DNA from 2 places in the Nocardia sp. NPDC049149 genome. Region 2 is predicted to be linked to the other one. Evidence: predicted binding sites of a transcription regulator. Region 2 holds the regulator's gene; the other holds the start of a gene.
The links. Region 2 encodes HspR, which represses chaperone genes until heat shock. Its sites were predicted from a motif close to ANNTGAGTNNNNNNNACTCANNT; they were not measured.
Positions count from the first base shown of each region.

Region 1 (3,411 bases), 400 kb from region 2:
CCGCTATCAGGCGGCCCAAACCAGGCTCGCGAAGTTCGAAGAGGCAGGTCCGCCGGAAGCAGTTCCGTTGCGGCAGAACGTGTCTGTGCGCCTGCACGGTGGCCGCACCGGCAAGCGCGCCCTGGTCTGCACCGACCTCGAGCTCACTGGTTTGATGCGTCCCTTCACCACCGAGATCTGGTACGGCGACCGCCTCGCGGTCCTCGGCTCCAACGGCTCAGGCAAGTCGCACTTCCTGCGTCTACTCGCGGCGGGTGGCACCGACCCGGACACCGAACATCGTCCCATCCAGGCGCTCGACCTCGCCCCCGTGCCGCACACCGGCACCGCGACCCTCGGCGCCCGCGTCCGGCCCGGCTACTTCGCCCAAACCCATTCGCGCCCAGACCTTTCCGGCAACACACTGCTGGAAATCCTGCATCTGGGCAACGAGCACCGCGACGGCATGGGCCGGGAGGCGGCGAGCCGCGTCCTCGACCGTTACGGCTTGGCCCGCGCCGCCGAGCAGCGCTACGACGATCTCTCCGGCGGCCAGCAGGCCCGCCTGCAGATCCTGCTACTCGAGCTCTCCGGCGTCACCATGCTCCTGCTCGACGAACCCACCGACAACCTCGACCTGCACTCCGCCGACGCGCTGGAACAGGCACTGGCCGAATTCGCGGGCACCGTCATCGCGGTCACCCACGACCGCTGGTTCGCCAAGGCCTTCGACCGCTTTCTCGTTTTCGGCTCCGACGGCAACGTCTACGAGAGCGAAACGCCGGTATGGACCGAAGCCCGAGTAGAACGCGCCCGCTGAGTTCTGGCGTAACTATTCAGTAGCTCGGCGCACAGTGCGTCTGTCTGATTCCGTGCGCAGAACGTGGTGTTCGTCACGAGATCGCTGTATCTGATCAGGCGAAGTTCGCAGTACCGTGTCACTGCCATACGGAAGTAACTCAGCTGTCGAACGAGGTAGGGCCATGGTCAAGCGGATACGTGCACTTGCCGTCATATTGCTGGCCACCGTGGCCTGCCTGGCGGTGGCGCCCGCCGCGGGTGCTGATGAATCCGGCGCGGGCTCTTCGGCTGCCGGCGCGTTGCAGGCCGACGGCCGGTGCGTCATAGACCGCGCCAACCCCGCCGTCACGGTCGACTCGTTGCGGTTCCACTGCACAACCGCACAGGCAGACGCGCTCTTTCTCGCTGCGGCACCGGGCGAACGACCGCAGGGCCGCCAACGTTTCTGGGTCCTGCCCGCAGTCCACGTCCTCGGAGCGCCCATCCCCTACCCCTTCGGCCGGGCGTGGGCGGCATCGGAAGGCGTTCTCGGCGACTCCCTGACCTTCGCCCCCGGCCCCGGCAAACGGGACTGGTGCTACAAGAACTACCGCGTCGGCGGCCAAGACACCGGCGGGCCGGTCGTCCCCGGCCGCTCCTACGCCGACAACAAACCGTCCTGGACCATCGACTTCTCCGCCGACTTCGTCGGTGTCCCGATCAGCTACCACGAGTTCCGCCAGATCGCCCCCGGCGTCTGGCTCGGCTGGTCCTACTTCCTCCAGGGATGGAACCCCAGCCCAGACCTCCCCATCCACGGCAGCTACGTCATCACCGAGTAGCGGCCCTTCGACTCGTCGGCACCGTCGATGAAGGTCAACTTCTTCGCCCTCAGCGAACGGTGGGTGGATGCGGAACAAAGCAGGTGGGGGTGGGGTTGAGTTGGTATCGCTCAACTTTTGGAAGGGTCGAACTCGTGACTACACCTCAGAACTTGCCGGTGCTGTTCCTGACCGATCCGATCGTGCTGCCGGGCATGGTCGTGCCCATCGAACTGGACGAATCGGCGCAGGCCGCCATCGACGCCGCGCGCGCCGCGAAGACCGAGGCCGTGCTGCTCGCGCCGCGGCTGACCGAGGGCTATGCCTCCTACGGCGTGGTCGCCACCATCGAACAGGTCGGACGGATGCGCGGCGGCGCACCGGCGGCCGTGCTGAAGGCCGAGCGGCGCGCCAAGATCGGCCACGGGGTCACCGGCCCCGGCGCCGCCCTGTGGGTGGAGGCCGAGCCGGTCGAGACACCCGCGGCGGACGGCAGGACGAAAGAGCTTGCCGCCGAATACAAGAAGCTTGTCGTCTCGGTGCTGCAGCGCCGCGAGGCCTGGCAGATCATCGATGCGGTCAACCAGCTGACCGATCCGTCGGCGATCGCCGACACTGCGGGGTATGCCCCGTACCTGTCGAACGAGCAGAAGCGAGAACTGCTCGAAACCCCCGACGTCGTCCAGCGGCTGCAGACCCTGATCGAGTGGACCAAGGACCACATCGCGGAGGCCGAGGTCACCGAGAAGATCAGCGACGACGTGCGCGAGGGCCTGGAGAAGAGCCAGCGCGAGTTCCTGCTGCGCCAGCAGCTCAACGCGATTCGCAAGGAACTCGGCGAGGACGAGCCGGACGGCGCCGACGACTACCGCACCAGGATCGAGCAGGCCGATCTGCCGGAGAAGGTGCGCGAGGAGGCGCTGCGCGAGGTCGGCCGGTTGGAGCGGGCCAGCGATCAGAGCCCGGAATCCGGCTGGATCCGGACCTGGCTCGACACCGTGCTCGAACTGCCCTGGACGGTGAAAACCACCGACAGCACCGATGTTTCGGCGGCGCGCGCGGTGCTCGACGCCGATCACCACGGCTTGGACGAGGTGAAGGACCGCATGGTCGAGTACCTGGCGGTGCGGTCCCGGCGGGCCGCGCGTGGCCTCGAGGTGGTCGGCGGCCGCGGCTCCGGCGCGGTGCTCGCGCTGGTCGGTCCGCCCGGCGTCGGCAAGACCTCGCTCGGTGAGTCGGTGGCGCGCGCCATGGGCCGCAAGTTCGTCCGGGTCGCCCTCGGCGGCGTGCGCGACGAGGCCGAGATCCGTGGTCACCGGCGTACCTATGTCGGCGCGCTGCCCGGCCGGATCGTCCGCGCCATCAAGGAGGCGGGTTCGATGAATCCCGTTGTCCTGCTGGACGAGATCGACAAAGTCGGCTCGGATTTCCGCGGCGATCCCGCGGCCGCGCTGCTCGAGGTGCTCGATCCGGCGCAGAACCACACGTTCCGCGACCACTACCTGGATCTGGATCTCGACCTGTCGGATGTGCTGTTCATCGCCACCGCGAACGTGATGGAGACCATCCCCGGCCCGCTGCTGGACCGGATGGAATTGATCACCGTCGACGGCTACACCGAGGACGACAAGGTCGCCATCGCTCGCGACTTCCTGGTGCCGAGGCAGCTGGAACGCAACGCGTTGACCGCCGACGAGGTGACCGTCACCGACGCGGCGTTGCGTGAGATCGCCGCGAACTACACCCGGGAGGCCGGGGTGCGGCAGATGGAGCGCCTGATCGCAAAGGCGTTGCGCAAGGCGGCGACTCGCCTGTCCGAGGGCGGAAACGT
Region 1 covers NZ_JBICTD010000001.1:885,686-889,096, reverse strand. The annotation lists gene ACGFNJ_RS04220 (ATP-binding cassette domain-containing protein) at 1-799, shown strand, start outside; gene ACGFNJ_RS04215 (hypothetical protein) at 963-1,601, shown strand; gene lon (endopeptidase La) at 1,796-3,411, shown strand, end outside.
Region 1: the regulator HspR is predicted to act here: its motif matches at 1,695-1,717, upstream of lon (endopeptidase La).

Region 2 (3,411 bases):
CGCTGCGGATGTGAAACTCGATCTCCCCGTTGGCATTTGCGGGCACAGCGGGCGACAGGTAGCGCCACATCCGCGGCCGGGACGGGATCTGCACGCTGATGTACTGGCCTGCGGCGTACTGCATCGGCTGATCGAGTTGCAACCGCACCACGGTCAGATTGCGTAGCACCGCACGGCGTTCCACCACGGTCCCGGTCCAGGCCGCCGGCGTCGTTTCCTTCTCCGCGGCCCCGATCATGGTCTCCCCGATGATCTTCAGGCCGTCGTCCCAGGCTTTGTCGACCTCGTCGGTCCACATCTCGGTGCCCGCGTAGTTGCGCATCGCGGCCTTCAGCGAGACCGCGACCGCCGTGTAATGCGCAGGCTGCACACCGTATTTGCGATGGTCACGCCCGAGTTGCGCAAGGAACGGTAGGAGCTTGTTCGGCTCCTCGAGCCGGTCCAATGCGTAGGAGATGGCTTTGACCAGGCGATCTCGCTGTGCGTCCATGGCTGCTGGAAAGAAATCGCGGACTTGGGGGTAGTCGGTGAATAGGATCGAGTAGAACGATCTCGCTAATTTCTCCGGCCCCCCTTCCTCCGCAGCAACCGCCTTGAACGTAGTTCTGATCAAAGCGACAGTCCGCGAATCCATTTGTGTCACAACCCCATTTCGCACTCGAACACAAACCGTGCCGGCGAGTGAGGTGCTGCGGGACACTCGTCAGCAGCCGTTGCCGAGAAGTGTAGGCGAGGTTAGCCAGGAGTGGAATCCTCCGTTTAAACAACAAGCCTGTAATTCCCTCAAAACGAGGGCCCTCAGCGCGAAACGCCGACGAAACAGACTGTAAGACGGTAAAAATCGGTGAAATCAGTCGCAAGAACACTGATTTTGCAAGACTCGTTCTGAAACTCTCACGCCACCAAGGGCTCTGGAGCGACCACGGGGCAACATTCCATGATCGCAAGCGGACTCCGCCGGACAATCGACAGCGATCACGCAGCAGGGGCGCGCAACAAAATATGACAAGTCAGCAGTCCAGAAAAGCGGCCGCGGTAAGTGTTGTCACACACTAAGTATCGGCATACCGTCAGCAACCGTGCCGAACGGTCTGCTGGAGACGACTTCGGGCCCCCGATCTCGGATCATGATCAACAATGCCGAGGCCAGGGGCCCGAGGAATAGCCAGCAGTATTCAATGATGTTGCGCGAGTGCCGATGGCTCACATATTCCGGCGATTGCGCGGTTGCCAGACCACCAGCGCGGTGCTGCGCTGCGGCGGGGAAAGATCGGGCCGATAGCCCGCCCGCATCCGGTCCAGCTCGGCCGACAGCTCGGCAACCCGCTGCTGCAGTTCCTCGACCTGATTGGTGAGTTCGATGATGCGCTTGATGCCCGCCAGGTTGACGCCCTCGTCCTGAGACAGCCGCTGCACCTCGCGCAGCAGCTCAACGTCCCTGGTCGAGTAGCGTCGCCCGCCGCCCGAAGTGCGTTGTGGCGTAACCAGTCCCAGTCGGTCATAGGTGCGCAGCGTCTGCGCGTGCATGCCCGCGAGTTGGGCCGCCACCGAGATCATGAAGAACTCGGCACGCGACTGCTTCGGATCATTGGACATCAAGCACCTGCCCATCCTGCCCGTGGATCGAATCCGCTGGCCTTCTCCGCCTCCGCATAGCGTCGCAGCGCGTCGGCGGCATTGTCATCCAACTTCTGTGGCACCGCGACCTTGACGGTGACCAGCAGGTCACCGGCGCCGCCGCCGCGCTTGGGCACGCCGCGACCGCGCACCCGCAGGATGCGGCCGTCCGCAGTGCCAGGCGGCACCTTGACGCCGACGCGCCCCTCCAGGGTAGGCACGGAAACCGTTGTCCCGAGCACTAATTCGCTGTAACTGACCGGCAGCACCAGGGTCAGGTCATCGCCGTTACGGCCGAAGACCTTGTCCTGGCTGACGTGCACGCTGACGAACAGGTCGCCCGACGGCGCGCCACGCAGGCCCGCTTCACCCTGACCGGCCAGCCGAATCCGCTGTCCGTCACTGACGCCCGGCGGAATCCGCACGGTGATGGTGCGCGTGCGGTTCTGGATGCCGCTGCCGTGGCAGTCGACACACGGGTCGTCGATGATCGAGCCGGTGCCCCGGCAGTCATCGCACGGCTCGCTGAAGCCGAACGCGCCCTGGTTGCGGCTGATGATGCCGGTGCCGTTGCAGTTCGGGCAGACCCGAGGGCTGGTGCCCGGTTTCGCGCCGCTGCCGTGGCAGGTGGTGCACGGCGACGGACTGGTCATCCGCAGCGGAACGGTGACGCCCTGCGCGGCCTCCCGGAAACCGAGGGTCGTCTCGGTCTCCACGTCGGCCCCGCGCCGCGGGCGGCTCGCGGTGCGCGTGCCTCCCCGGTTGAACAGTCCACCGAGCAGGTCACCGAGGCCACCGTCGCCGGCATTGGCGCCGCCGAAGATGTCACCGATGTTGAAGTCCTGCGAAAAGCCGCCGCCCGCACCGGGGGTGAAGCCGCCGCCACGCGGATATCCGCCACCCGCGAACAGCTTTCGGGTGTCGTCATATTCCTTGCGCTTGGCCGGATCCGACAGCACCGCGTGCGCTTCGCTGACGGTCTTGAACCGCTCCTCGGCCTTGGCGTCGCCGGGGTTGGCGTCCGGATGCAAGTCGCGAGCGAGCTTGCGGTACGCCTTCTTGATCTCGTCTTGCGAGGCGCTGGAGGAGACACCCAGCTCCTTGTAGAAGTCCTTTTCGATCCACTCCCGCTGACTCACCGGATATCTCCTCCTCTCGCAGTATTAGTGTTTGTTCGCGCCGGCATCAGCATCCGATGCCTCTGGCTGGGCCGCACCCGCCTGCTCGGCCGGCTTCCGCTCGTCGCCGACCAGGTCGGCCACGCCATCGGTTACCCCGACGAGCGCGTGCCGAAGCACCCGATCGCCGAACCGATAGCCCTTGCGCATGACGATGCCGATCACCGGATCGTGCCCGGAGCCCTCGTGCTGCACGGCCTCGTGCAGCGTCGGGTCGAAAGGCTCACCCGCCGAACCGAATTCCTCCAGCCCCTGCTTCTGCAGCGCGGCGGCCAGCTTGTCGGCCACCGACTTCAGCGGACCGGAATCCAGGTCACCGTGTGCCCGTGCCCGATCGAGATCGTCGAGCACGCCGAGCAATTCGGTGACGACGGCGGCCTTGGCGGTGTCGATCGCGGTCTTGCGGTCGCGTTCGACCCGACGCCGGTAGTTGGCGTACTCCGCGGTCAGTCGCTGCAGGTCCGCGGTGCGCTCGGCCAACTCGACACTCGCGGTGTCGGCAGGCGCCGCCACCGCGGCGTCGGCACCGTTCCCGGCATCGGGCCCCGCGGCGGCGTCAGCCGCCGCAGGGTCCCTGATCTCGCCGGTCTCCGGATCGATCTTGCGATTGTCCACG
Region 2 covers NZ_JBICTD010000001.1:481,422-484,832, forward strand. The annotation lists gene ACGFNJ_RS02380 (globin domain-containing protein) at 1-634, opposite strand, end outside; gene ACGFNJ_RS02385 (heat shock protein transcriptional repressor HspR) at 1,204-1,596, opposite strand; gene dnaJ (molecular chaperone DnaJ) at 1,596-2,756, opposite strand; gene grpE (nucleotide exchange factor GrpE) at 2,781-3,411, opposite strand, start outside.